Regions from separate parts of the Blautia argi genome, predicted to be linked through region 3. Evidence: riboswitches for the same ligand, from Rfam matches in the RefSeq annotation. Region 3 holds a riboswitch; each other region holds the start of a gene.
The links. A riboswitch is a leader RNA that binds a small molecule or an ion and turns the genes downstream of it on or off. The one in region 3 is predicted to bind thiamine pyrophosphate.

Region 1 (7,341 bases), 1.0 Mb from region 3:
TTTGCACCTGATTTAGAGCCTTTTTGCGACTATGTATGCAAAGACCTGATACAACTTAAAGAGCTGCTCTCTTCTCTGAAATAGAGGAGAAGAAAGCAGTTCTGTTCTCTTTACCGGTTCTTTTTTGCCAGTTCCATAATTTCATTATATTTGCTCATAATGTACCCATAGTTTTTCTTCTTATGAGGCAAAAGACATGCGCTGCAGTCCTTAATCCCATTGTCAGTATATTTGAAATTACCACCGCATTTGCTGCCCAGGGCGTACAGGGGACAGTAGCAGAACAGACAGTTAAAATTGTCCGTATCTTTTGTTTCATGGCAGGGAAAATACTCGCAGTTTTTATGTGAAAAGAAGGAGTATTCCTTGTCCTCCCAATATGGTTTTTCCTGTTTTTTTTCTTCACTCATAGAGTTCTTCGTCCTTTCTGTTTTATAAAATAGACTTCAGTTTTTCAGGAAAATATTCTTCCTGTTCATCAAAAATATCTTCCAACAAGTTCAAATTTTCATCAGAATGTTCGATTTCTCTGGCATATTGCCAGGCTGTCTTTACAATCTCTGCAAAAGACAGATGTCCCTGGTTTTCCAACCATTTTGCAAAGCACAGTTCTTCTATCCAGAGTACAGAAAAAACAGCCAGAACCACTTTCGTATATACCATATCATCATAGACAGCACCGCAAAAATATGTATAAACAAAAAAGAGAAGAAGTTGTTCCTTATAAATTTCCCAGTTTTCCGTTTCTCCTTCTTTTTTTAAAAAATCCATGCGGTTTTTCTGATAAAAATCACTTCCTTTTGTATAGATATTCTGCTTCAATCTAGTCAGATTTTCGCTCCATTCTTCTCGTAAAACTTCTAACTTTTGTAAATCTTTCAGCATAAGGTTCATGGATTCAAAACGAAGTTCGGCATTATGTTCCGTACTTCTTTTCTTTTTGAACGTTTCTTTTTTCTCTGGTTCAACCGCAAAATCCTTTTCAAAAAGCCTTCCCTCTTCCAGTGCTTTCTGAAAGCCAAAGGCGGTCTGTAAACATAAAAACATTCGTTCTCTCATGGGCAACGTTCTGTCTTGTATGAGCTGAAAAAGGCAGGTTCGTACCTCCTCCAGCTTTCCGAAAAGCAGGAAATCAAAATCTTCATAGTCTTCCTCACGCTCTTTTTGGCTGTCCTCTTCCTCCAAAAACATAACCTTTTCTTTGCAGCCAAGAATCATTTCCGCTGCCACAGGACAGGAAAGAGAAAGGGAAAACTCACGGAGATTTTCAAACTCTTCCGTATGTCGGGGATATTGTCTGCAGGTTTCACAAAGAGCAGAAGCCCCCAGTTCTTTATAAATATCACAGAGATTTTTTTCGTTCAGAAAGCTGCAGCGTTTTTTATATTGTTCAAATGCTCCCTGGGACCAGTCTATGGAATTTAAAAGGCGGATTCCAAAGGTTCCCGGAACCTGACTGTAGCTTTTTAAAGTATCCTCGTCTATAAAAATCTGCCAGCCGGCACAACAGGTATCCGGACATTTATCTGCAGTACAGACGAAGCGGTCATAATAATGAGGTTTTCTGTAGTACATGAAGTCATTCCTTTCAAAAGATATAGAAGAAGCATACCACTCTCCCACCTCTTTTTCAAGCATCATTCACCTGTTCTTTTGAGTAAGATACATATGGTTCAGAGGTCCACTGCCTGTTCCGAGATTCAATTGTGCCTTTATGGCGCCTGTTACATATTCCTTAGCTCTCTTCACACTTTCCGATATGTCATATCCTATTGCCAGATTACAGGCTATGGCAGAGGAAAGAGTACAACCTGTACCATGCGTGTTCTCATTTTGAATTTTTTCTCCAGGATACCAGAAATAATCTTTGTTCCTATACAGCAAATCGTCAGCCTCCTGCAGCAGATGGCCACCCTTCAAAAGGACTGCCCCTTTTATTTGCTCACCAAGCAGCGCGGCAGTCCGTTCCATATCCTGATGGGTTCGAATTTTTGTTTCTGATAAAAACTCGGCTTCCGGTATATTGGGGGTCAGGATATCAGCCAGAGGAAAAAGCCCTGTTTTTAAGGCATTTTTCGCCTCCAAAGACAAAAGGCTGCCTCCGCTGCTCGCCACCATAACAGGGTCTATAACAATGTTTTCTGCCTTGTATGTTTTCAGTTTTTGGGCAATGATTTCGATAATGTTACTGTCTGAAACCATGCCTATTTTTATTGCATCAGGACGAATATCCTGAAAAATACAGTCCAGTTGCTGTGCTACAAATTCCGGTGACACTACTTGTACGTTGTAAACACCTGTTGTATTTTGAGCAGTCAAAGCCGTAATGGCAGTCATGGCATACAGACCATGCATGGTAATGGTTTTAATATCCGCTTGGATTCCCGCACCACCGCTGCAGTCAGACCCTGCGATACTCAATACCTTTTTCATGATTTTCCTCCCTGCGTGATTTGCTCTGCACAGGCCCGCAGTCGTTTGCAGGCCTGTTTTATATCCTTTTGACCATAGATGGCAGAAACTACAGCAATACCGGAAATACCGGTTCCTTTTAATGATATAAGATTTGATTCCCTGATTCCGCCAATGGCTACCACAGGAATGGAAACTGCCTGACAGATTTCCATCAGGGTTTCTCTTGTAATAACGATTGCATCATTTTTGGTAGAAGTAGAAAATACAGCTCCCACTCCCAGATAATCTGCGCCCCAATCCTCTGCCTTTTTGGCGGCTTCCACTGTTCTACAGGAAACTCCGATAATTTTATCCTCGCCCAAAAGTTTTCTAGCTTTTAAAGGATCCATATCCTGCTGCCCCAGATGAACGCCGTCTGCCTGTATTTTCCCGGCAATTTCCACGTTGTCATTGATGATAAAGGGCACTTTATATTTTGCAGCCAGCTTTTGAACATTCTTTGCTTCCTCTGAAAATGCTGCTTCTGACAAATGCTTTTCCCTTAGCTGCAAAAACGTGATGCCTCCTTCCAATGATTCCTCTATTTGTTCCAAAAAGGTTTTTTCTCCCACCCATGTGCGGTCTGTAACTGCGTAAAGCTGCATCTGTTTGCTCAATTGTTCCTTCCTGTCTTTCATTTGCTCACTCCTTTTTACAGAATCGAAAAATTTTATTTCCACGCTTTTATCTTTAAACTTCTATTTCAGACACAAAAAGAGCTGCCCCAGTCAGACATATCAGCAATGCTTCAACATTCCTGATTGCCGTTTCCTGCAACAGCTCATTTCTTTCTCCCTACGTTGGCATTACCCATACAGGTTTAAAGGGTCGAAGTTTGAGAACTTCCTCTCAGCCCGCCTACGGACTCCCCTGACTGTACTATGAAAATTGTGTTTATAAATGTAGTTTTTCTGTCCATTCCTGTTCCCTAAACCCGGTAAGTACAAAATCATCGCTTACTAAAACAGGACGTTTCACCAGCATACCGTCTGTGGCAAGCAGTTCCAACTGTTCCTCCTCTGTCATGGAAGGAAGCTTATCTTTTAAATGAAGCTCTTTGTATTTGTTTCCACTGGTGTTGAAAAATCTTTTTAAAGGAAGCCCGCTTTTTTCATACCATTCCTTTAATTCTTCCTTTGCAGGTCTGTCTTCTACAATGTGACGCACTGCAAACTCCAGGTTCTTCTCTGTCAGCCACTTTTTTGCTTTCTGACAAGTGGTGCATTTCGGATATTCTACAAATAATAACATGGTTTTACCCTTATAATCTTTCTGCATTAGATGCCATGAATTTATATTCTGCTACGGAACGGTCAAAGCCTTTGATGTGATCAAAGAGCCAGTCCACAACATTTTTCTGAACCTGTGCTACGAACGCTTCTGTGGGACCTTCTTCCTCTTCCAGCATTTCCTGCAATTCTTTTACAGCCTGTTTAAATTCTGCATGTTTTTCCTTATGTTCTTTGATTCCAGGATATTCGATTTCTTCCTGCAGCTTTTCCTCTGCGCTAAAGTGGAATTCTGTATAATCCAACAGGTAATCCAGCATTTTTACAGCTTTGATTTTTCCCTGTCCGTCTTCACAGCTTTCCAGAAGCTGATTAATTCTGTCAATCAGTTCCTTATGCTGGGAATCTATCATTTCATTTCCTGTTACTAATGTTTCATCAAATTCTGCTCTCATGTTCTTAAACCTCCTCTGTAATTAGCTATAGTGTACCACATTTTTTAAATTTTTCCAATCTAAATTTCCTTTTCCAAAACAACTCTTTGGATTTTCATACCATAATTCTTATAAAACTCCAATACCTCCTCATTAAACTCCCATGCAGTCAGTTCCAGGGAAGAACTCTTTCGCCGTTTTCCTTCTTCTTCGGCTTTTTGGAGAAGCTGTTTTCCGATACCGTGATTCTGGCAGTTCTCCTGTACGCATAAAGCTTCTACATAGGCTCGCGTTCTTTCTTTGGTAATGCCGCTGTCTTTTAAGGTGTGATATTTTACCTGGCACATGCCCACAGGCTTGCCTTCCCAAACTGCCACCAGAAATAAAAGTTCCGGATCCTCCATATCTTCTGTAAATTGTTGGAGTGTGTAAAAATCGGTCGCCTCTTTATAAATATCCGGTCTTCCGTGGCTGTGCAGGTCGTGTACCTGCTGCATAAGACGGGCAATATCTGCGAAATCCTCTCTGATTGCAGCCCTAATCTCCGGCTGCATTGCGTTTTTGGCTGTTTCCATATCGTTCCAGTTCCTTTCTCTGGCAGATTTCATGCCACTGGCAGTTGGAACAGATTTCTCTGCGTTTTCCTTTTTTCAAAATACGCTCCTCTACCAAAAAAGAAAATTCTTCCCAGGAAAGCGTTACTCCCTTAGAAAGCTCGCAGGCAGCCAATACCTTCTGGTCATAGATTTTCACCTTTTCCTGGGTGATACATGTATTTTCTTTTGAATTAGGGCATTTTTTACATATCATATCCCCATTTGTCACAATTTGCAAGACTGGATTTCCCCTCATTTTTTCCAGAATGCTTCCCATATGTAAAGTAAAAGTATCGCTGTAGCCTTTTCCCTCAAAAAAAGCAAGGCACATACCATGATGTGCCCGCAGTTTTAAAATGTCTTTTTGGTTTTTCATTTTTTTATAACTCCTGCTAACCGTTTTGTTAAAACCATGGACAGAATGATTTTGAGGACGTCCGGAATCACAAAGGGAATGACACACCAGCCCAATACAGCACCGATTCCCACAGGACCGGTCTGTGCGGTATATACAGCCAGAAACCAGAGGGTACCAACTGTATAGCAGGCAAGGAGTCCTAAAATCATGGAGAAAAAAAGAATTTTTCTGCTTCTTCCAAGCAGCTTTTCCATTCCCCACATCAAAAGTGCGGAGGCAAGAAAGCCTACAATATATCCGCCTGTTGTTCCGGCGAGAACTCCGATTCCGCCTGTGAAGCCTGCAAATACAGGAATTCCCAGAAGTCCCAGAAATATGTAAACCAAAACAGCCATGGTTCCCCGTCTTCCTCCCAGAATCCCTACTGCGGTAAAGACTCCCATGGTCTGCAGGGTAAAGGGAACCGCTGCCGGAATGGAAATCCAGGAGCAGACGGCAATTAATACTGCGAAAATACTCACATATACCAAATCATAAGTTTTGCTGTGTTCTTGTACTGCTGTTGTCATATTGTATTCCTATCCTTTCTTGTCGTTTCCTTATTTCGACCTGTTTTGTTCCATACACACTTTATCACATAGCAGGCTAAATTGTCAACTATAAATAAATATCAGGTTTACAATCGAATGTAAACCTGATATTGGTAAACCTTTTGATTTTGTTTGTTTTTTCTGCAACTTTTAGTAGGTTTCTTCACTCCATTTCAGGAAGTCGCCTGTATTGGCATCAATCTCAAATTCATATTCTGTCTGCTGATACACAATATCTCCCTCATAAATATACTGTCCGTCATCAATTTCCAGTTCCATATACAAATCCTTTAACTCTGCTCCGGGAACTCTTGCCAGGGCTGCCTTCTGTGCTTCCTCCTGGCTGATGGCTGTCTGGATATTCTGAGAATTTCCCTGTACAGGAGTCTGAGGCTGTGTATTTTCCGTTGCCTGGGACAATGCTGTATCTGTCTGGCTGTCTGCTGTATTTTGCTGTTCCTGACTTCCGGATTCTTTCTGTGTCTGCGGTGCAGGTTCCGCGTTTGGCTGTACATTTGCAAAAGAATCTCTTTTCTCTGTTTCTGCACTTAAAATTTCTCCGTTTTTTGCGGCAATATCATAGTTGTACTCTGTTTCTCCTGCATCAAAATCAATTTCATATACAACTCTTCCGTCATCGCGGTCTTTGCTGACTCTTAATCTGGAAACCTGATCCTCGGTAACCCCTGCTTCCTCAAAAGCAATATTTTTTGCAGAATCCTTTCCAATATCCTTTCCCTGTGTAGCACCACAGCCTGCAAGTAAACCTCCCATAACAAAAATACCTGTAAAAATTATATATTTTTTCATAATCGAATCTCCTCTCTATCTTTGATGTACCCAGTATATCGCAGAAAGATTAAAGGAAGATTAAAAAAATATATCATTTTACTTTTTTTCTCCATTTTCTTCTGTCGGAAGCCAGAAGGTGAAACAGGTTCCCCTTCCCAAACAACTTTCCACCTGGATTTTTCCTCCATGAGCCTCTGCAATCCATTTGACCATGGGAAGACCAAGCCCGGAGTGGTTTCCCTGGGTGCGGGCTCTGTCAGCCCGGTAAAACCGTTCCCAAATATGGGGTAAATCTTCCTGGGAAATCCCCTGCCCGTTATCTTCTATTTTTCCCACAATTCTGTTTTCTATCCGAAAAAGGCTTACCTTTATATATCCATGTTCTCTGTGATAGGCGATGGCATTGGAGAGCAGATTTATCAGCATACGGATATAAAGACTTTCATCTACCTTTGCGTAAAGATTTTCCTGTATATCTGTCTGAAGATGAATCTGCTCCTTTTCTGCTAACAGTCCCATTTCAAGGGCAGACATCTCCGTCAGTTCACTGATGTTTACCAGTTCCTTTGTCAGCATCTGCCGTCCCTGGTCAGCTCTTGATAAAAACAGAAGACTGGAAATCATATTCGACATTTCCGCTGCCTTTTTCTGTATACGGCAAAGCTGTATCCGCTGATTATCTGTAAGATTTTCTTCTTCCAGCAATTCCTCGCACTGAGCCAGAATAACTGCTGCCGGCATACGAAGTTCATGGGATACATCAGAAGTAAACTGTTTTTCCCTTTGTACCGTGTCTTCAATCTGTGTCAGCATGTCATCAAAGGTATTTGCCATTTCGCAGATTTCATCTTTTCCGTGGGAAAGTCCGACTCTTTTGGACAAATCTCT
Region 2 (7,341 bases), 1.5 Mb from region 3:
TACGGAAGGTTTCTTTTGCCTCGCACTCATTGCAATATACTTTCCAGCAGCCGCAACACTTGCAGTTTCTTCCCTTGTTTTCCATAAATCCTTTTACGTCCTCCCTGGGATATCCCAGAAACAATCCGATTTCGTGGGGAAATTTTTCTCCGCTTAAAAGTCTTTCTTTCAGACAGACCAGAGCTTGCAGATACTGTTCATACACATATCCCTCTGCTTCCAGTATTTCCCGTGTTTCCCGACAGCTTAAATCCTGTATAAGACGGCTCTTTCTGTACACATAAAGAAGCGCCCTTTTTTCATGAAAACGCATAACCATAAGATCCAGTCCCTTTTCCCGGAAAACCTGCTGCCACTTCTGCAAGGTTTCCTTTAATTCCTCCATGCTTTCCCAGGGATACCAGAAAAGGTTTGCGGTCTTCAGCCCCCGCAAGGGTAGGCGCACTGTGTCGAATCAAAAATTCGTCAAGCATGAATCACACCTCCCTTAATATCCTCCAAAACAGACTGCAGCGCAGCCGTACTTGCCCTGTGTATTCTCACAATGGGAATTTTATTTCGTTTGGCCTCCTGGGAGGCATTCATCACCATTTTGTGAGAAACCGTATTGGTAAACATTAAAAGCAAATCCGGACACCCCATTTTTTTCTTAATAGAACCATGTTCCTTTACAAACACCTTTGCCTTACACCCATAATTCTCACAGAGATTTTCATATCTGGTTACCATTCGTTCATTTCCTCCGATAATAATTACAATACTCATTTCTTCTCTTCCTCCTGTTACTATTCTTCCATATTTTTTCGCCTTCATACCACTATTTAATTAGTCAAAACTAACCTATTATCAAAACGAAAGCAATGAAAAACAGAATTACAGAATTTCTTTGCCTAAATTAGTTAAGACTAACTTTTTTTATATTTCTATCATACGGATTTCTTCTATTCTGTCAATAGTTTTTTGGGAATTTTAGATAAAATTAATGAAAAAACCTCTTTCTTCTCCTTATAAAAAGGATTATAATGGAGAACATATAGAGTATGGAAGTAAAACTCAGAAAGGATAAGAGTATGGGAAATTTCGGAAAAAAACTTTTAGGTATGGGCGCTTTAGGCGCAGCAGCCGGAGCTGCAGCTTATTATTTTATGAAAAAGAAAAATGAGAACCCGGATTTACAGGAAGAGTTTGCTGATTTTCAGGACAACTTAAAAGAAACAGCTGCTTCTGCTGCAGGTGTGGCTTCCACCTTCAAAAAAGTCATGGAAAAATCTGTGGATGAGGCAGTAAGCAAGGTCAAAGAACACACAGATGATTTTCTTGATGATGATATTTTTGAAGAAGAGGATTTTACTGACGCAGTAAAAGATGCGGTTGAAGATACCGTGAAAGATACCGCAAAAAAAGCGGAGGATATCAAAAAAGAGGTTAAAGAAACAGCAGAAAATTTCACACAGGAGATAAAGGACGCTGTGCAGAAAGCAAAAGAAGAACCGGAAGTATAATCCGGTATACCAAAGAGGGAGGATATAAAATAATGAACAACCAGTTATTTGAACAGGCAAAAAACGATGATATTCTGTCAAAGGAGCTGATTTCTTTTCTTCTGGAAACCATGGAATACAATCGCCTGAGCTTTATCAACGATGCTGTAGAGATTTTGAAAATTCTGAAAATCCGAATTGAGCGCGGAGATAAAATTACAGATGCGGTTTCTCACCAGATTTACAATCTGCCGGACTTTAAAAGCTTTGTCCGTGAGCATTTCTCTTCTTATGTTTACAATGAAGTCTTTTCCTCAAAAGGAGAAAAAAGCTATTTCTGTCTGGAACCTTGCGAGGGTGGTTATGAGCTGGTTCTCTCTGATAAGGATAGCAAGGTGTACAAGTGGATTTCCAGCCTGAATGAGAAATTTTCTCTGGTGTATATGATAGCCACAAAAGTTGTGTACATAAAAAATGTAAAAGCGAAAACTTATGCTCCGTTTTTATCCTCCAACGGGAAATACTGCCGCTATGATGAAAGCGTAGGGAAAATTCTGGAAATCTGATATAAAGAAAAAAGGGGATCCCATGGAATTTCAGTCACAGGATACCCTTTTTCTATTTATTTTCTTCTATTTTCTTTAAAATATATCTTTTATACTTCAAAAATTCCTGTGTCAGATTAAAATCCTCTGACCTTGGCTTTGGTTCTTTGATAACAAGCTCTTCTGTGATTCTTCCCGGATTTCCTGTGAGGAGATAAATCCGGTCTGCCAACAAAATGGCTTCGTCTATATCATGAGTGATAAAAATTGTGGACAGATGAATCTGCTCCATAACCTGAAGATACCATTTGTGCATAGCGCTCTTGGTCAGGGTATCCAAAGCAGAAAAAGGCTCATCTAAAAGTGCGATTTTCCTGGAAAACATATAGGTTCTGAGAAGGGCTGCTCTCTGTCGCATACCTCCGGACAGTTGAACCGGATATTTTTTCTGAGTACCCTCCAGCCCAAATTCCTGAAAATAAGGCTGTACCAGCTTTCTCGCTTGTTTTTTCTTCTCTCCCCTGATAATCAGGGGCAAAGCCACATTATCCTCAATGGTGCGATAGGGCAGAAGCAAATCCTTTTGAAGCATATAGCTGACCTGCCCCGGCCTACCTGTAATGTCCTCACCGTCTAAAAGCACCTGCCCGCTGTCTGGCTTTAAGATACCGGAAATCACATTAAACAGTGTCGTTTTGCCTCCTCCGCTGACTCCCAGAAGTGCAACCAGTTCCTTATCCCCCAGATGAAGGGACACGTTTTCTAAAACCCTTTTGTCTTCAAAGGTTTTTGTCACATGGGAAACCTCTAGCTGTGCCATATCTGATGCCGCCTTTCTCTTTCTTATTCCGGAAGATAGTCATTGGAAAATCCTGCATTCTCCGGTATTTTTGCTTCAGAAAGACCGTTTTCATTCAGCCAGTCATAAAAGGCATTCCAGCGCTCCGGATCCATATATCCCCAACGCTCCTCCTCTGCCTTATACTGGTCTGCCAGGTATTTCTGGCTTGCCTTCACCAGTTCGCTGTCCAGCTCCGGTGATGCCTTGCAGAGAAGCTCTGCTGCCTGTTCCGGTTCTTCAATAGCAAATTCATATCCTTTTTTTTACTGCTCTTAAAAACGCTTTTGCCGCATCGGGATTTTCCTTTAAAAAGTCATTATTAGCAATAATAACAGGCGTATAATAGTCAAACACTGGATTGAGATCCTTAAAGGCAAAATAATCGGTATCCAGCTTTGCCACCTCTGTTGCCACGCCTCCCCAGGCATAGAACACCCAGATTGCGTCCACAGATTTTGTCTTTAATGCGGAAACCTCATCAGTCACTGTGCTTGGAATCAGCTCTACCTTACTGAAATCACCGCCATCTCCTTCTACAACATTCTTCATCATGGCCTTTTCGATAGGCGCGTCCCAGGTGGCATATTTCTTTCCTTCCAGTCCCTTTGGGGAATCCATACCCTCTCCCTTTCTGGAAATAATACCTGAGGTATTGTGCTGCACTACGGCTGCTATGGCAGTATTGGGAAGAGCATTCTCTCCGGTCACCCCCGGCGCCATGGTATCCTGAAAAGAGATGCCAAGCTGAGCTTTCCCGGAGGCAACCAACGCATCTGCCCCATCCTCCGGCGGCTGTACAATCTCCACATCCAGTCCCTCTTCTTTAAAATACCCCTTTTCCTCTGCCACATACAGTCCCGTATGATTGGTATTGGGCGTCCAGTCCAATACAAAGGTCAGTTTTTCTTCTTTGCTCTCTTTATTATCCTCTGTTCCTGCTGCTTGACTGCTGCTTTTACAACCGGTCAGGACTGCAAGCATGGTCACACACAGAGCTGCTGCTAACCATTTTTTCTTCATCTGTTTTTCTCCTCTTTCTTATTTGACATGCTCCCAGGGCATGGATTTTCTCTGAAGAAACTCCACCAGCTTCATAAGCAGAAGACTGATAATGGAAATCAGAAAAATCACGGCAAACATTTTATCATAGGCAAATGCCTTTTTTACTCTGGTCATATAAACGCCAAGTCCGCTGAAGCCACCCAGCCATTCTGAAATCACAGCGCCTACCACAGAGTAGGACACGGAGATTCTGAGGCTTGCAAAAAAATGACTTCTTGCACCCGGAAGCTTAATATAGCGGAATATCTGAAATTCCCCGGCGCCCATGGAACGCATGAGATTTATCATATCCTTATCTGCAGACCGAAAGCCGTCCAAAAGCCCCACAGTAATCGGAAAAAAGGTTACCACTACAATGAGAATTACCTTTGGAAGCATTTCATATCCAAACCACAGTACCAAAAGAGGTGCAATGGCGACTGTGGGGATGGTCTGTGTCAGAACAATCAGGGGATAAAAGGCCTTGTATACCTTATCGAACCGTTCCATAATTACGGCCATAAGAAAGCCCACCGAAATTCCACAGAAAAGTCCCAGTGCAGCCTCTAAAAGAGTTACTCTGGCATGTTCCATTAAAAGTCTGAAATCTCCTGCAAAGGCTTTCACCACATCAATCGGCGACGGCAGCATAAAATCAGGAATCAGCCCTGCCATGGAAACTGCCTGCCATAAGATAAGAAGCACTGTCACTGCGGACACTGTCCAAAATTTACTGGTGGTGTTTCGTAACTTTTCTTTCAATACTCAGCACATCTCCTTCCGGCTTATAGCTGACCTTGATGTAAGCAGCTACAGACGGAGCTCCTGCTTTCACTGCAATATGCTGACATTCCTTTACAATGTCCATAAGCTCATCATAGTCCCCTTCAATCGTGGTTTCAAAAGGTCCTACATAATAATTGTTTCCTGTGCTTTTGATGTAGGCAATCACCTCATCAACAATACGGATTAATTCCTCGTCGTCCTTTGCCTCCGGCAATGTCTGAATTGCTACACTTGCGTTCATCTTGTTTTCCTCCTTTGTTTTAGGGTATAAAGAAGAATCTCGCCTGTGAGATTCTCCTATGAAACAAAAAATCCCTTCAGGGATTACCTGATGGGATTTACGTCTGTATCTGAATCTGCAAATTTTACAAACTGCTTCCTACGCCGGCATTATCCGAATCAGGTATGAGGGTCTAAAACGAATCTGGTTTTATTCTCAGCCGGACTTTCTCCAGCTCCCCTTGCAATGTTCAGTTTACTGTATTTACGGTTTTCTGTCAACCTCTTTCCTTCTGTCTTCTGTTTCTTCGCAGGACCAGATTTTCTTAAGCTTCTGCATGGCTTCTGTAATCTCCTCTTCTGTCAGACAGGCATAACCCAGAAGCACTTTTGCACCCGGATTTCTTGTTTCTTCTCTTAAATCTATGGCATATTCGGAATATCCGTAAACCTGAATCTCTGCTTTTTGCGCCCGCAGCACAGCCTCTTTTTCAGTGAGTCCGTTCACAAATTCCACAGTAAGATGCAGACCTGCATGTTCACCCGTAAAGGTACAGATATCCCCCATCTCCCGCAGTGCCCGTACCATGCAGTCATGCTTTCCCTTGTACACAGCCCGCATACGGTTTAAATGCCGCTCATAATATCCTTCTTTCAAAAACAGCTCCAGAATTTTCTGGTCTGTCCTTGACACAGTAACAGCAAAAGGACTCTTTCTGTCAGCATAGATCTTTGCCAGAGAATCCGGCAATACCATATAACTGACACGGATTGCAGGTGCAAGAGATTTTGAAAAAGTTCCCATATAAATTACCCTTCCGTTTGCATCAAAGCCCTGGAGGGCAGGTATGGGCTGCCCACGGTAACGAAATTCACTGTCATAATCATCTTCAATAATATACCGCCCTTCTGTTTCCCTGGCCCATTCAAGAAGTGCCATGCGGCGTTTCAAGGGCATTACTGTGCCTGCCGGAAACTGATGGGAGGGCATCACATAAGCGATTTCGGCCCCGGATTTTTTCAGTGAGGCAATGCTCATGCCGCTACTATCCTGAGAAACAGCCTTTACCTCATATCCAATATGAAGAAAATCATAGTAAGCATTCAGATAGGTATGGCTTTCCATTGCCACCACCTTCTCTTTTCCCAGAATTGTACCAAGCAGCATAAGAAGGTAATCATTTCCCGCTCCAATGAGAATCTGCTCCGGGCGGCAATGCATACCCCTTGCCTGATACAGATATTCTGCAATTGCACAGCGAAAACCATATTCTCCCCAGGGGTTTCCTGGCTGAAACAGCGCGTCTTCCTTTTCAGAAAGCACCTGTCGGGTAAGCTTTTTCCAGATATTATGGGGAAAGCTCCCAACAGAAATGCCGTTTAGGGCAAAATCCCAGCGACAGGTCTTTACTCCTGTGTCCCTGCACAGCTTTTCTTCTTTTCCACATGCAGGCGCTGTATTCTCTTTCCCGGAAACGTAAAGGCTTTCTATCTCACAGATATAATAACCCTTACAGGGAACAGACTCCATATACCCCTCTGAAACCAACTGCCCGTATGCCAGATCCACGGTACTGCGGCTGACAGATAAACACCTTGCCAGAGCTCTGGAGGAAGGCAGCCGTTCCCCTGGCTTTAAATCCTTTTGCTGTACAGCATTTTTAATATACGCGCAAATCTGCTGATAAATGGGAAGTTTGCTCTTTAAATCCAGCGGAATCAACAGTTCGTTCATCTTTATTTTAATTTAAAGGAGCTCTTTAAGGATACAATGCGGTTAAATACCGGCGTACCTGGCTTGCTGTCATGGCAGTCTGCACAGAAAAAGCCGTTTCTCACAAACTGGAAGCGGTCATAAGCCTCTGCCTTTCCAAGCTCCGGCTCTACCAGACATCCTTTTACAACCGTCAGAGAATTGGGATTTAAGTTCAGACTTCCGTCCTCTTTGTTGTATACGCCCTTTTCTTCGTCCACAATATTTTCATACAGACGGCATTCTGCCTCTACTGCTGTTTCTGCACAAATCCAGTGAATGGTTCCCTTTACCTTTCTTCCGTCCGGAGAATTTCCCCCCTTGGAAGCCGGGTCATAGGTACAGTGAATCACAGTGACATTGCCGTTCTCGTCCTTTTCGCAGCCTGTACAGGTTACAAAATAAGCGTTCATAAGACGCACTTCATTTTCCGGATAAAGACGTTTGTATTTCTTTACCGGAACCTCCATAAAGTCTTCTCTCTCAATATACAGCTCTCTTCCAAACGGCACCTGTCTGGTTCCAAGCTCCGGATTTTCCATATTGTTGGGCACTTCCAGATACTCGATTTCCCCTTCCGGATAATTGTCAATCACCAGCTTCACCGGGTCTAAAACAGCCATCATACGAGGCGCTTTCATCTTTAAATCCTCTCGGATACAATATTCCAGCATT
Region 3 (7,341 bases):
AGGCTGGTAAAATTCTCCTCATAAGCCCCCTGGTATTTTGGCTCGGCTGTCTTTGACGCTTTCAGATCTTCTTTTTTTACATAGCCGTCGATTCCGTCTTTTGTCAGAACTCTGGACCAGTTTTCCAGTTCCTCCAAAAGTTCCATGGAATCCCCTGCTTTCACATCAGAAAGAATGGGACTCTTAATTCCGCCCTGGTAACGAACTACAGTATCCCGGTCTGCCTCCACAGTCTGAATCTTCTGCCACTCATAGGTAATAACAACTCTTGCCGGTTTTTCGTATACCCGACTTTCTATCTGCATATAATTTTCCAGAAAATCCAGAGCAATATAAAGACTCTCGTCCAGCTTTCTCACCGGAACAAAACTCTGTTCCTGCCCCTGTGCCTGAAATTCCATATCCGGCTGAATCTCTATTACAGAATCCGGGGTTGTATACAACATACTCTGTGTTTCCTGATCCCAGTAAAATCTTCCGCCCAGAACACCGGTTACTGCCTGATAGGGAAGATAGATCATATCCTCTATGAGCCTGCCTCTGTACTCACTTAAGGTATCCTGAAAAATCAGGGCAACCTCCTCCGGGGATTCCAGCTTATAATAGTCTGCCAAATCCATTCGGATATCTGACGGTGTATATTTCTTTACATAGGTTGTAATAAGCCCCGCTGCCCCAACGATTACGATAAGAAATAACGCTATCAGTGCAGGGGGAAAGCTTCTCCTGCGCCTTCTTCTTTTCCTTCGTTTTGCCATGCTTCAGCTCCTTTTACTCTCTTTTGATATGTGTATTATAGCATATTTTTCTCTTTCGTCATCTATTTCTTCCGGAATTTCATGTTTTTTTCAGATTTTTTTCTTTTTTGTACACAATTACAGCCCCTTTAATTCTTCACAAAATCAAAGGAAACAGCCTGCAATTTCCCGCTTTCATCTTGAATGTAGTCCCGCATATAGTTTCCATCCTCGGCAATTCTGTATGCTTTCTCAATACGTTTTGGAGTCGTACTTCTCCCGTTCAGATAGAGAAGCACTCCCATATCCTCATAGGTTTCCAACTCCCGGTGCAAAAGCTGTTTTTCTTTTTTATCCATATCTTCCTCCCGCAGAATATAAATGCTTGTGATATATTATTATCCTGCTTTCTTTTTCCTTGCACAAAACGCCTCATTCAGTTACAAAAGATAAAGATAGACTGCCCGTATGTTTTGATCTTGATATAAATGGAAATCTGCAGTGATACAGAATGTACCAGACTGCTGCAGCAGACCGCCGCATTTCTTGAATCATAAAATCTGTCAAATGTCAAAAGACTACCTGTATTTCACTCCTCTCTGTAAAATTTACAGGACAGTCTTCTCTTACCTGATTTTCATTATAACACCAGCTCTCGGAATTAGCAAGTATTTCTTCTTTACAATCCGGCAATGCATAGTATATAATATAAAAGGAGAAATAGCATCTTTAGATGAATTAACCAGACAGGACGTGATGTTATGAAAATAGAAAAAATAAATGAAAATCAGATACGTTGTACACTGACAAGAGCTGATTTGGAGGAACGGCAAATTCGTTTAAGTGAGCTGGCTTACGGCAGTGATAAGGCAAAAACTCTTTTCCGGGATATGATGCAGCAGGCAAGTTCCGAGTTTGGCTTTGAAGCTGACAATACACCTCTCATGATTGAGGCAATTCCGGTGTCTGCAGACAGTATTATTTTAATTATTTCCAAGGTAGATGACCCGGAGGAACTGGATACCCGCTTTTCCAAATTCACCCCTTTTGGCAATGCTACAGCCGTTTCCGAGGACGCCCCTCCTATTGAAGTAGAAGGCGCTGACGATATCCTGGATATCTTCCAGAAAATTTATGAGGCAAAGGCAAAAGCCATGGAGCGCAGAAAAAAAGAAAAAGCAGCCTCCGAAAACAAAGAAACGGCCACAAAGCCGGAAAACATCGGGGATACCCCTGTTTCTGTCAACTTAATGCGGGAATATGTTTTCCAAAACCTGGATACCGTTATTGAAGCAGCCCATGGGCTGAACAATTTCTTCCAGGGCTTCAGCGCTCTGTATAAGGATGAGAAAAACAATACCTACTCCCTGGTACTCCATCAGGAAGAAACCTCACCAGAGGATTTCAACAGAGTATGCAACATGCTTTCTGAATATGGAAAGGGAAGTCCCTTCTCTCCGGCAAAGCAGGCATATTTTTAAAGAACACGGTGTCTGTATTCTTCCATCCAAGGCATTGACACATCTTACACAAATTTAAAAAAGGGCACCCATGAACGGGTGTCCTTTTTACTTTATAGGAAATCTTATTTGTTTTCCAGGAAATCATTAATCTGTGCGATCAGCATGTTTCCGTCAATTCCGTGAACCATAGCTGCTTCTGCCAGAGATTCTCCCTGTGCGGACGGACAGCCGATGCAGTGCATACCTGCTCTCATTAGAATTGGTACAATATTTTCATCTAAACGAATCAGTTCGCCGATTGTCATATCTGCTGTTACCTTCATGGATAGCTTCCTCCTTAAAATATTTTATTGTTTTATTATAATCTGTTTTTGCAGGATATTCAACTGTTTTTCTCCATTTACTTTTGCATTTTGTATACAATTATGCCTACAACCAAAAAATCCTGCTATGTTCGTAAAATAAGACTTGTATTATAGAAACAAATATATTAGAATAACCCTAAGAACTGAATTGAAAGATTCAGAATATAAAGGAGGATACAATCATGGCATACGTTATTACAGATGAATGTGTAAGCTGCGGAACATGCGCTGGTGAATGTCCGGTAGAAGCTATTTCCGAAGGCGATGACAAATACGTTATCGACGCTGATACATGCGTTGACTGCGGAACATGCGCTGGTGTTTGTCCTACAGAAGCTATCGTAGAAGGCTAATATTACATAATACAGGACTTTTATTCTGTATCATGAAAGGTACGAAGAGGCAGGAAGCTTAATGTTCCTGCCTCTTCGTCTTCTCTTTTTACTTTCTTTTAAAAATCCTCCTCTTTTTTTGCGCTTCTTTTTCCAGAGCTGCCGCTGCCTCTCTTCTGGACTGCTGACAAATACGAATCCTTTCATCAAGACGCTTATACCTCTCTTCTTCTGAATTTTTCTCCTGGATTCTGTTCGCAACCAGTTTGCTGATAATCTCCATAAATTCCCTGGATACCGGGGGGCGTGGATTTTTTCCTCTCTTTTTTCTTTTTTGCAGACTCTCTATGCTCAGGCTGTTTTTCGTCCACCTGATTTTTATAAAAAAGGGTTGTCAGCTCTCCGATTTCCTTTAATGCATACCCTTTTTTCTTTAGTTCTCTAATACTCATGAAAATCTGAATATCCCATCGGGTGTAGTATCTGTGTCCCATTTCGTTTCTTCCAATCGGAAGACGCAGCTCCTCTTCCCAGTACCGAAGCACATGGGACTGTATGTCCAGAAAGCGTACTGCCTCCGAAACCGAATAAATGGTTTTCTGCATATACTGACCCCTTTCTTTGTTTCTCTTAATTATTATAACAAAGCGTTATAAAAATGCAAGAAAATACGTTCGACAAAAACTGTTGACAAGCCCTCTAAGGGGTGCTAAACTGATAAAAAATAACCAGGGAGCCTTATGGGCTGAGAGGAAGTTCGACTTCGACCTGTATTACCTGATTTGGATTATGCCAACGTAGGGAGTTTACACATACTGATTTTATATGTCTGTGCGTCCTATTTCGGCACAGACTTTTTCTTTTTGTGAAAACGGCTGTGCTGCAGGTTCGAATTCTCTGGTTTAAAAACAAAAGATTGGAGAAAATCTATGACTTATACCACACAAATGCATGCCGCAAGGCAGGGAATCATTACCCCGGAAATGGAAATCGCCGCAAAAAAAGAAGGAATACCGGCAGAAGAGCTACGCCACTATATCGCAGAGGGAAAAGCCGTCATTCCGGCAAATAAACAGCACCAATGCCTGAATCCCAATGCCATTGGTTCTATGTTGAAAACCAAAATCAATGTCAATCTGGGCACTTCACGGGACTGGAAAGATATAGATATGGAGCTTCATAAAGTTCGGCAGGCTGTAGATATGGGAGCAGAATCGATTATGGATTTAAGTTCCTACGGAGATACCAGAGCTTTTCGCCAAAAACTCACACAGGAATGTCCGGCCATCATCGGAACGGTTCCTATCTATGACGCAGTAGTCTATTATCATAAGCCTTTAAAAGATATTACTTCCGAAGAATGGCTGGATATTGTGGAAATGCATGCAAAGGACGGCGTGGATTTTATGACAATCCATGTGGGCATCAACAAAAATACTGCCCGCCGTTTTAAAGAAAACAGGCGGCTCACCAACATTGTTTCCAGAGGGGGCTCTATTATTTTTGCCTGGCAGGAAATGACCGGACAGGAAAATCCTTTCTATAAGCATTATGACCGGATTCTGGACATCTGCCGAAAATACGATGTCACCTTAAGCCTTGGAGATGCCTGCCGTCCAGGCTGCCTTGCCGATGCAGGAGATATTTCTCAAATTGAAGAGCTGGTAACTCTTGGAGAACTTACCAGACGGGCATGGGAAAAAGATGTACAGGTGATTATTGAAGGACCCGGCCACATGCCTCTGAATCAGATTGAAGCCAATATGAAAATCCAGCAGACCGTGTGCCAGGGCGCACCGTTTTATGTGCTGGGACCTCTTGTAACGGACATTGCCCCCGGATACGACCATATTACAGCAGCCATTGGAGGAGCCATTGCCGCTTCCTGCGGTGCTTCCTTTCTCTGTTATGTCACACCAGCCGAGCATCTGCGTCTGCCGGACGAAAAAGACGTAAAGGAGGGTATCATTGCTTCTAAAATTGCTGCACACGCCGCGGATATCGCCAAAGGGGTAAAAGGCGCCTCTGACTGGGATTCTGCCATGAGCACTGCCCGGAAAAATCTGGACTGGGAAGAAATGTTCCGGCTGTGTATTGATCCGGAAAAAGCCAGACAATACCGGGAGGAGGCAAAGCCGGAAAAAGAAGACACCTGCAGTATGTGTGGAAACTTCTGCGCTGTAAAAAACATGAACCGGATACTGGATGGAGAAATTGTAAATATCTATGATGAGTAATAAAAATCCCTGACCTCTTCTCTCTGCCAAAGCATAACAAAAGAGGCTATGGCACAAAATGATATGCAGCTTATGCCATAGCCTCTTCTACTTTTTCATATTTACAAACTTTGTATAATTTGGCAGCCAAACCAGATTTACCGTACCAATAGGACCGTTTCTCTGTTTTGCTATAATGATTTCCGCAATATTTTTATTCTCGGAATCCTTGTTGTAATAATCATCACGATAAATAAACATAACCACATCGGCGTCCTGCTCAATGGCTCCGGACTCTCGAAGGTCTGAAAGCATGGGTCTGTGATCCGGGCGTTGTTCTACGGCACGGCTCAACTGGGAAAGCGCCACCACAGGCACATTCAGTTCTCTTGCCAATGCCTTCAGAGAACGGGAAATCTCCGAAATCTCCTGCTGTCTGGACTCACTTCTTCCACTTCCTGTCATAAGCTGCAGGTAGTCAATAAAAATCACACCCAGATTATGCTCCATCTTGTACTTTCTGCATTTGGAACGCAACTCAGAAATAGAAATACCCGGCTTATCGTCAATAATCAGATTGGACTTTCCGATAATGTTGGCGCCTTCAATAAGCTTTGCCCACTCCTCGTCTTCCAGATTACCGGTTCGAATATTCTGGGAATCCACCTTGGATTCCAGAGCCAGAAGACGGTTGACAAGCTGCTCCTTTGACATTTCCAGGCTGAAAATCGCTGTGGTTACATTGCTGTGAAAAGCCATATACTGAGCAATATTCAGTACAAACGCCGTTTTTCCCATAGAGGGTCTGGCAGCAACCAGAATCAAATCCGAGGGCTGAAAGCCGGACATCTTATAATCCAGGTCAATAAAGCCTGTGGGAATGCCGGTTACGCTTCCCTGGGTTCTGGAGGCTTTCTCAATCTTTTCAATGGCATTTAGCACCACCTGACGAATGGGAACAAATTCCTCACTGCCCCGGTTCTGCACCAAATCAAAGATTTTCTTTTCCGTTACTTCCAGAATATCCTGGGTTTTCTCCTTGCCCAGATAACAGGCATTGCTGATTTCCTCTGTGGTCTTAATCAACTTCCGCAGCATGGATTTTTCTGCTACGATTTCGGCATAGTATTTTACATTGGCTGAGGTAGGAACTGCTGCCAGAAGATCCCGGACAAATTCCATGCTGGAGATTTCCGGCGGCAAATCCTTTTCCTTCAGCCGCTCCTGCAAAGTTACAAGGTCTACAGCCTTTCCTTCATCGTGAAGCTCTACCATGGCTTCAAACACAATCCCATACTGCTGCTGGTAGAAATCTGCCCCGGTAATCAGCTCAGACGCCTCCACAATGGCGTCCCTGCTCATAATCATAGAGCCAATGACTGACTGCTCTGCCTCCATACTGTGAGGCAGGATTCTCTTAATCAGTGCTTCTTCCATCTTGGCAGAAACTCCCTTCTTACGCTTCTTTTACCACAACTTTTAATTCCGCCGTTACCTGTGGGTGCAATTTCACGGGAACCATGGTTGTTCCCAACTCTCTGATCGGGTTTGCAAGCTGCATTTTTTTCTTATCAATCTCATAACCAAGCTGTGCCTTTGCTGCTTCTGAAATTTCCTTTGTGGATACAGAGCCAAAGGTTCTGCCATTCTCCCCCACTTTAATGCTGACTGTCACCTGCTTGGTTTCCAGTTCTTCTTTGAACTTCTTCGCAGCCTCCAGGTTTTCCTTTGCTACCTTATCCTCATGGGCCTTCTGAAGTTTCAGATCATTGATATTTTTCGGTGTTGCTTCCACGCCTAATTTCTTCGGAAACAGCATGTTTCTTGCATATCCGTTGCTTACGTTTACCATCTGTCCTTTTTTGCCTAAAGATTTTACGTCTTCTATCAGTATTACTTTCATACCTCTATATCTCCTTCTTTTATCATCTGGTCAAGTGTTGCCTTTAACTTCCGGATTGCCTCTTCTACGGTTGCACCCGGAAGCTGGGCTCCTGCCATATTAATATGACCGCCTCCGCCCATTTTTTCCATAATAAGCTGTACATTGACTTCATCAATAGCTCTTGCACTGATAAAGATTTTTTCCTGATAATCGGTGAGTACAAAGCTGGCTTTTATGCTGTCCACATTTAAAAGCTCATTAGCTGCCTGAGAAGCCACTACTGTAGGGCTGTCAATGCCTTCACTTGGGCATACGGCAATGGCAAAGCAGTTTTTATAAGTTT
Region 4 (7,341 bases), 420 kb from region 3:
CGCTGTAAATGCACCTCGCATACCGCCGCCTTCCAAAACCAGTCCAACTTTACTATTTGCTGCCATGTTTTCCCTTCTTTCTATTCACATAACTTTATTTTAGCACGAATTTTGTTATCGCAAAAGTTAAATAAATTTTACTTTTTTCAAAAAGGCACAAAACCATTCCGCCCCAAGACAAATGACACCTGTATCTTTTAACCAGTATCCTCTCATTTCCAGGCTCGCTTTTATGCGGACTATTTTCATTCAAGGATTCCTCGAAAATCGAACTTTCCCATACAGCAAAAAGGCTGAAACCCTTTATTTCACTGGATTTCAGCCTTTTCATACTTTCTTCATTCATAAAACTGCCGGCAATGGGACTTGAACCCATACGTGGTTGCCCACAACAGATTTTGAGTCTGCCTCGTCTGCCATTCCGACACGCCGGCATTTCCTAACGGAACAATAGATATTCTAGCACGACTCCCTCCAAATTGCAAGCATTTTTTTGAATTTTAATGCAATTTATTCTATTTTTTTGTTTTTTTTATTGATTGCAGTCCAGATTTTTATAAAAGTCAAAGCAGTCAAAGGTAGCAAAATAATCTTTTGGCGTTTCTGCCCTACGGATCAGCTGTATACTCCCGTCTGTTTTCAGTAAAAGCTCTGCGGATTTCAGCTTTCCGTTGTAATTGTATCCCATAGCAAAGCCATGGGCGCCTGTATCGTGAATCACCAGCAAATCGCCTTTCTCAATCTTTGGCAGCATTCTGTCCACAGCAAATTTGTCGTTATTTTCACACAAAGAACCTGTCACATCATATTTGTAATCACAAGGCTGATTTTCTTTACCCATAACCGTAATGTGATGATAAGCCCCATACATGGCCGGACGCATCAGGTTTACCGCACAGGCGTCCACACCAATATATTCCTTGTGGGTATGCTTTTCGTGAATGGCCTTTGTCACCAGGCAGCCGTAGGGTCCCATCATAAATCTTCCAAGCTCTGTATAAATTGCCACATCGTTCATACCTGCAGGCGTCAGCACCTCTTCATACACCTTTCTTACACCCTCTCCAATGGCACGAATGTCGTTGGGCTTTTCTCCCGGTCTGTATGGAATTCCTACGCCGCCGGACAGGTTGATGAAACAGATTTTTGCGCCGGTTTCCTTTTCCAGGCACACTGCCAGCTCAAAAAGCCGCTTTGCCAGCATGGGATAATACTCGTTTGTCACCGTATTGCTGGCCAGAAATGCATGGATTCCAAATTCCTCCACGCCTTTGTTTTTCAAAATACGAAATGCTTCAAAAATCTGAGGCTCTGTCATACCGTATTTGGCATCTCCCGGATTGTCCATAATGCCATTGCACACCTCAAACACACCGCCTGGATTATAACGGCAGCTTATACGCTTAGGCAGCGTTCCGATGGCTTTTTCCAGATATTCAATATGAGTGATATCGTCCAGATTAATGGTTGCTCCTAACTCATTGGCATACTGAAATTCCTCTGCCGGTGTATCATTGGAGGAAAACATAATATCTTCTCCCACGCAGCCAATGGCCTTTGACAGCATCAGCTCTGTATACGAAGAGCAGTCGCATCCAAAGCCATATTCTCTTAAAATCTGAATCAAAAACGGATTGGGGGTTGCTTTTACAGCAAAATATTCTTTAAATCCCTTATTCCATGCAAAGGCTTCCTTCATTGCCTGCGCATTTTCCCGGATTCCTTTTTCATCATACAAATGAAAAGGTGTGGGATATTCCTTTACAATTTCTTCTAACTGTTCTTTTGTCACAAAGGTCTTTTTTTCCATATATATTCTCCCTTAATGGATTTCTGTTTTTCTGATTTTTTCTGACGAACCTCATTATACGAAAATGCGCTTTGCTTTTCAAGTCATTCTCTGTCTTTTTTAATTTTTTAACGTATTGACGTATTCCCGTTTAAAATTCAAAGAAAACCTTTGCAATTTTACCAGTCCTGTTGTATAATGAACAAAATAAAAAAGACGGGAGCTTGTAGACAGGCTGAGAGGAAGGTATGACCTTCGACCGATAACCTGATTTGGATAATGCCAACGTAGGGACGCCTTGGAATCATATGTGCAGAATATGCAGCGGGAAGTTACCGAGATTGGTATCTTCCCGCTTTTTAGTTCCCGCAAAAGAGGTGAAATATGGTAAAAATAAACGGAAATACCCTGCATCTGGAGGGAATCTCTCTGTCCCAGTATCTGAAATCTGCGGATTACAATCCAAAAAGGATTGCCGTTGAGCGAAACGGAGAAATCATCCCCAAATCAAAATACGAAGAAACTCTGCTGTCAGACGGCGATGTGCTGGAAATTGTCAGCTTTGTAGGAGGCGGCTGATGATACCTGGAAGAGAAGAAATGGAAAAAGCCTTGAAAGAACGGCATGGAGAAACTCTGCAGAAAAAATTCAACGCTGCCACAGTTGCCATCTGCGGTCTGGGAGGACTTGGCTCCAATATCGCGCTCTCTCTTGCCCGTGCAGGCGTTGGCAGACTGCTGCTCTTTGATTTTGACCGGGTGGATATTACCAACCTGCACCGCCAGCAATACAAAGCAGCCCAGGTAGGCATGTACAAAACAGACGCTCTGACAGAAAATCTCAGGGAAATCAATCCCTATATCTGTGTACAGAGCCACACCATAAAACTACAGGAAGAAAATCTGCAGCAACTTTTAAAGGACGCACAGATAATCTGCGAAGCCTTTGACCTGGCAGAAAGCAAGGCTATGCTGGTCAACAGGGTTCTGGAGGTCATGCCCGAGAAATTTCTGGTGGCTGCCTCCGGTATGGCAGGTCTTGACAGTCCTAACCTCATAAAAACCCGGCAGATTACTCCTCATTTTTATCTCTGTGGAGATGAGCAAAACGAGGTTTCCCCAAAATTGGGACTTTTTTCCTCCCGGGTTATGTGCTGCGCTGCCCATGAAGCTCATGTCGTCCTACAGCTTCTGGCAGGACTTTAACATCTGAAAACCAGATTGATACAACATCTGCTTACAAAATTTACAGAAAGAAGGTTATTTTATGAACAACGATACACTCCTGATAGGGGGACACGAATTTCATTCCCGCTTTATTTTAGGATCCGGCAAATATTCTCTGAAACTCATTGAAGCAGCCGTAAAAGACGCCGGTGCAGAGCTTATTACCCTGGCTGTACGCCGTGCAAATACAAGGGCGGAGGAAAACATTCTGGATTATATCCCCGAACATGTAACCCTGCTTCCCAATACCAGCGGCGCCAGAAATGCCGAAGAGGCTATACGCATTGCCCGTCTGGCAAGAGAACTGGGCTGCGGAAATTTTGTAAAAATCGAAATCATGCGGGATTCCAAATACCTGCTGCCTGACAACCAGGAAACAGTTAAGGCAACGGAAGTCCTGGCAAAGGAGGGTTTTATTGTCATGCCCTACATGTATCCGGATTTAAACACAGCCAGAGATTTAGTAAACGCCGGGGCTGCCTCCGTCATGCCTCTTGCCTCCCCCATTGGTTCCAATAAGGGGCTTTCCACCAGAGATTTTATACAAATTCTTATTGAAGAAATTGACCTGCCGGTGATTGTGGATGCCGGTATCGGACGCCCCTCCCAGGCTTGCGAGGCAATGGAAATGGGTGCGGCAGCCATTATGGCAAATACAGCTCTCGCCACAGCAGGAAATCTCCCCCTGATGGCATCTGCCTTCAGACAAGCCATTGAGGCAGGCAGAAAGGCCTATCTTGCAGGACTCGGCAGAGTGCTGACCCGCGGTGCTTCCGCCTCTGACCCACTCACCGGATTTCTTCATAATTAGGAGGGAAAGAACATGGAAAACCAGTTTTTTATAGATTCCGGACATCTGTCCCCAAAAGCCCTGGAAAAGAAACACCGTCTGGAAACAGACCCTGCTTTTCGGAAAAACCATATGGAATACCTTCCCGGTATGGAACAAATCGAATCTGATGTATGTGAAAAGGTTTTAAACCAGGTAAATACTTATGATTATACTGCCTACACCAGACAGGACGTCCGCACTGCCCTGTCCCATCAGACTTGTTCCCCGGAGGATTTCAAAGCTCTGCTTTCTCCTGCTGCCGAGCCCTTTCTGGAGGAAATGGCACAACGGGCAAGACTGGAAACCAGCCGCCACTTTGGCAATACGGTCTATCTCTTCACCCCGCTCTACATTGCCAATTATTGTGAAAACTACTGTGTATACTGCGGCTTTAACTGTTATAACCACATTCATCGCATGAAGCTGTCCGTGGAACAGATTGAAAAAGAAATGAAAATCATTGCCGACAGCGGTATGGAAGAAATTTTGATTCTCACTGGAGAAAGCCGTCAAAAAAGCGATATTACCTATATCGGAGAAGCCTGTAAGCTGGCACGGAAATACTTCCGCATGGTAGGGCTGGAAATTTATCCTGTCAATACAGAGGAATACCGCTATCTCCACGCATGCGGCGCAGACTATGTAACGGTGTTTCAGGAAACCTATGACCGTGATAAATATGAAACCCTGCATCTGATGGGACACAAGCGCGTATGGCCCTACCGCTTTGATGCCCAGGAGCGGGCGCTGAGAGGCGGCATGCGGGGTGTTGCCTTCTCTGCCCTTTTAGGGTTGTCGGATTTTCGCAAAGACGCCCTTGCCAGCGCCCTTCATGTATATTATCTTCAGAGAAAATACCCCCATGCAGAAATGTCCCTTTCCTGTCCCAGACTGCGCCCGATTATAAACAATGACAAAATCAATCCTCTGGACGTCCACGAAACCCAACTTTGCCAGATTCTCTGCGCTTACCGGATTTTCCTGCCCTTTGTGGGAATCACGGTTTCTTCCAGAGAAAGCGCCAGCTTCCGAAATGGCATTGTTAAAATTGCTGCCACTAAAATTTCTGCAGGGGTTTCCACCGGAATCGGAGATCACGAAAGCAAATATAAAGGAACAGAAACTGACGGGGAACAGGGGGACGAGCAGTTTGAAATCAATGACAGCCGCAGTCTGGAAAGAGTGTATAAGGATATTGCTTCAGAAGGTCTGCAGCCTGTCCTGAATGATTATCTCTATGTCTGATATTTTATGCATCACCAATCGAGGGCTGTGCAGAGAGGACTTTCTCTCCCGCATGGAAAAACTGGCAAAAGCAAAACCAGGAGGTATTATTCTGCGGGAAAAGGATTTGTCCCCACAGGAATATCTTCTTCTTGCCAGGCAGGTCATGGACATCTGCCGAACCTATGAAGTTTCCTGCATTTTGCACACCCATACAGAAGTTGCTCTTTCTCTTGGAGCAACGGCTCTGCATCTTCCCCTGCCCCTGCTTGTAAAACTGTCCCCAAAGGAACGAAAATCCTTTTCCTGCCTGGGCGTTTCCTGTCACTCTGTAGAAGACGCCCTTTTAGCAGAAAGTCTGGACTGTACTTATATAACTGCCGGACATGTTTTTGACACTGCCTGCAAAAAAGGCATTCCAGGAAGAGGACTGGATTTTTTAAGGGAAATCTGTCAGAAAATATCCATTCCTGTCTACGGACTGGGCGGAATCACGCCCCAAAACAGCAAATCCGTAAACAAAGCCGGCGCTGCGGGAATCTGTATTATGAGCAGCGCCATGACCTGCAAAGAACCGGAAGAATATCTGAAAGAATTCCTGTAGACAAAAACAGAAAATCCCGAACAGGATTTCAAACTGTTCAGGATTTTCTCTTCTTATCTGATTTCGCTTTTTATTTTACTTCCATAACATGCAGCATATTGGTAACATTTGCCTCCGCCTTGCTGCTGTTGGTAGCCGGATCCCCTGCAGTTACAACCACAAGCTGCCCCTTTTTCACCAGCTTGTTCTCCTTCAGGGTTTCCATTGCATTGATAATAATATTTTCCGTCGTATCTCTTGTATATCCCTTCAGCGGTCTTACGCCCCAGTACAGACGCATCTTTCTCTGCACTCTCTCATTTGGCGTAATGGCATAAATAGGCATAGTAGGACGAAAACTGGAAATCATGCGGGCTGTTTTTCCTGACATGGTTGGTGTCACAATACAGTCTGCCTCAATGTTTCTGGCTGTACGCACAGACGCAATTCCAATGGCACAGGAAACCTTTGTTTTCGGGTGCATGGTTCTGTGCTTAATATATTTTTCATATTCTACATAGTTTTCTGTATTTTCCGCAATCTGATTCATCATTTTCAGCGCTTCTACCGGATATTTTCCTGCTGCAGTTTCACCGGAAAGCATAATGGCATCTGTTCCGTCATAAATAGCATTGGCAACGTCTGTTACCTCTGCCCTTGTAGGACGGGGGTTACGAATCATGGAATCCAGCATCTGTGTTGCAGTGATAACCGGAATATAGTTGGCATTGCACTTGTGAATAATCATTTTCTGAATATGAGGAACCTCCGGCGCCGGAATTTCCACACCCAAATCTCCCCGGGCTACCATAATACCGTCAGACGCTTCTATAATGGCGTCCAAATTTTCCAGTCCCTCTGCATTTTCAATTTTTGCAATAATAGCAATATCCTCTGCATGGTTTTCTTCCAGAATCTTACGGATTTCCAGAACGCCCTCTGCGTTTCGGATAAAGGAAGCTGCAATAAAATCAATGCCCTGCTCAATACCAAAAATAATGTCCGCCTTATCTTTTTCTGTAATAACAGGAAGCTTCACTTTTACATTCGGCACATTCACGCCCTTTTTCTCGCCCAGTTCTCCACCGTTTACCACGCGGCACACAATACGTCCCTGTACCACTTCTTTTACTTCCAGTTCAATCAGACCATCGTCAATCAGGATTTTATTTCCCGGCACAACATCGTCAGCCAGCCCTGCATAAGTAATAAAACAGCCTTTTTCGTTTCCTGTCATTTCTTCTGTATGCAGAACAAACTCTTCATTTTCCTTTAAAGTTACTTTCTTTCCGTCCTCCAGTACGCCTGTACGGATTTCCGGACCTTTGGTATCCAGAAGGATTGCTACTGGTTTTTTCAGCTCATTTCTTACCTTTTTCAATAAATCCATACGATTTTTCTGTTCTTCGTAATCGCCGTGGGAAAAATTGAAACGGGCAATATCCATTCCGTTTTCTACTAAAGCTCTCATATTGCTCTCGATATCGGTATTCGGTCCCATGGTACAGACGATTTTGGTTTTACGCATATAATTGTTTTCCTCCTAAATTATTGTATATGTTTGTGAGTAAACAGGTGGTCCTGACAATACTCGTAATTTCCATTGCATTTGGAACAGAAACGAAATTCCAGATTGTCCCCGTCCTCTTCCGTTCTTCCGCAGACCGCGCACTTATGCTTTGTGGTG

Region 1: it holds a riboswitch for thiamine pyrophosphate, as region 3 does, so the genes downstream of both, thiE (thiamine phosphate synthase) here and thiC (phosphomethylpyrimidine synthase ThiC) in region 3, are expected to answer to the same signal.
Region 2: it holds a riboswitch for thiamine pyrophosphate, as region 3 does, so the genes downstream of both, DQQ01_RS10930 (thiamine-binding protein) here and thiC (phosphomethylpyrimidine synthase ThiC) in region 3, are expected to answer to the same signal.
Region 4: it holds a riboswitch for thiamine pyrophosphate, as region 3 does, so the genes downstream of both, thiS (sulfur carrier protein ThiS) here and thiC (phosphomethylpyrimidine synthase ThiC) in region 3, are expected to answer to the same signal.

What each region holds. Positions count from the first base shown of each region.
Region 1 is NZ_CP030280.1:1,741,877-1,749,217, reverse strand. Features, by position in the region: gene DQQ01_RS08550 (HAD family hydrolase) at 1-84, shown strand, start outside; gene DQQ01_RS08545 (cysteine-rich small domain-containing protein) at 111-410, opposite strand; gene fliB (flagellin lysine-N-methylase) at 433-1,575, opposite strand; gene thiD (bifunctional hydroxymethylpyrimidine kinase/phosphomethylpyrimidine kinase) at 1,642-2,433, opposite strand; gene thiE (thiamine phosphate synthase) at 2,430-3,092, opposite strand; TPP riboswitch at 3,230-3,336, opposite strand; gene DQQ01_RS08525 (arsenate reductase family protein) at 3,349-3,705, opposite strand; gene DQQ01_RS08520 (bacteriohemerythrin) at 3,716-4,138, opposite strand; gene DQQ01_RS08515 (GNAT family N-acetyltransferase) at 4,198-4,692, opposite strand; gene DQQ01_RS08510 (DUF1284 domain-containing protein) at 4,655-5,089, opposite strand; gene DQQ01_RS08505 (biotin transporter BioY) at 5,086-5,640, opposite strand; gene DQQ01_RS08500 (PepSY domain-containing protein) at 5,812-6,471, opposite strand; gene DQQ01_RS08495 (HAMP domain-containing sensor histidine kinase) at 6,550-7,341, opposite strand, start outside.
Region 2 is NZ_CP030280.1:2,236,425-2,243,765, forward strand. Features, by position in the region: gene DQQ01_RS10895 (DUF3793 family protein) at 1-385, opposite strand, end outside; gene DQQ01_RS16630 (hypothetical protein) at 300-473, opposite strand; gene DQQ01_RS10900 (DUF2325 domain-containing protein) at 466-765, opposite strand; gene DQQ01_RS10905 (hypothetical protein) at 1,041-1,502, shown strand; gene DQQ01_RS10910 (hypothetical protein) at 1,535-2,047, shown strand; gene DQQ01_RS10915 (ABC transporter ATP-binding protein) at 2,100-2,846, opposite strand; partial or broken gene DQQ01_RS10920 (ABC transporter substrate-binding protein) at 2,870-3,887, opposite strand; gene DQQ01_RS10925 (ABC transporter permease) at 3,906-4,670, opposite strand; gene DQQ01_RS10930 (thiamine-binding protein) at 4,639-4,935, opposite strand; TPP riboswitch at 5,055-5,166, opposite strand; gene pdxR (MocR-like pyridoxine biosynthesis transcription factor PdxR) at 5,179-6,648, opposite strand; gene DQQ01_RS10940 (glutamine--tRNA ligase/YqeY domain fusion protein) at 6,651-7,341, opposite strand, start outside.
Region 3 is NZ_CP030280.1:697,708-705,048, reverse strand. Features, by position in the region: gene DQQ01_RS03595 (glycosyl hydrolase family 18 protein) at 1-758, opposite strand, end outside; gene DQQ01_RS03590 (hypothetical protein) at 887-1,096, opposite strand; gene DQQ01_RS03585 (adaptor protein MecA) at 1,499-2,218, shown strand; gene DQQ01_RS03580 (DUF1858 domain-containing protein) at 2,323-2,523, opposite strand; gene DQQ01_RS03575 (4Fe-4S ferredoxin) at 2,748-2,918, shown strand; gene DQQ01_RS03570 (helix-turn-helix domain-containing protein) at 3,113-3,502, opposite strand; TPP riboswitch at 3,617-3,718, shown strand; gene thiC (phosphomethylpyrimidine synthase ThiC) at 3,827-5,134, shown strand; gene dnaB (replicative DNA helicase) at 5,222-6,550, opposite strand; gene rplI (50S ribosomal protein L9) at 6,570-7,016, opposite strand; gene DQQ01_RS03550 (DHH family phosphoesterase) at 7,013-7,341, opposite strand, start outside.
Region 4 is NZ_CP030280.1:1,115,499-1,122,839, reverse strand. Features, by position in the region: gene DQQ01_RS05520 (patatin-like phospholipase family protein) at 1-66, opposite strand, end outside; gene DQQ01_RS05515 (hypothetical protein) at 95-346, opposite strand; tRNA gene DQQ01_RS05510 (tRNA-Leu) at 352-434, opposite strand; gene DQQ01_RS05505 (diaminopimelate decarboxylase) at 533-1,810, opposite strand; TPP riboswitch at 1,996-2,100, shown strand; gene thiS (sulfur carrier protein ThiS) at 2,174-2,368, shown strand; gene thiF (thiamine biosynthesis protein ThiF) at 2,368-2,994, shown strand; gene DQQ01_RS05490 (thiazole synthase) at 3,056-3,826, shown strand; gene thiH (2-iminoacetate synthase ThiH) at 3,839-5,092, shown strand; gene DQQ01_RS05480 (thiamine phosphate synthase) at 5,085-5,675, shown strand; gene pyk (pyruvate kinase) at 5,746-7,182, opposite strand; gene DQQ01_RS05470 (DUF1751 domain-containing protein) at 7,203-7,341, opposite strand, start outside.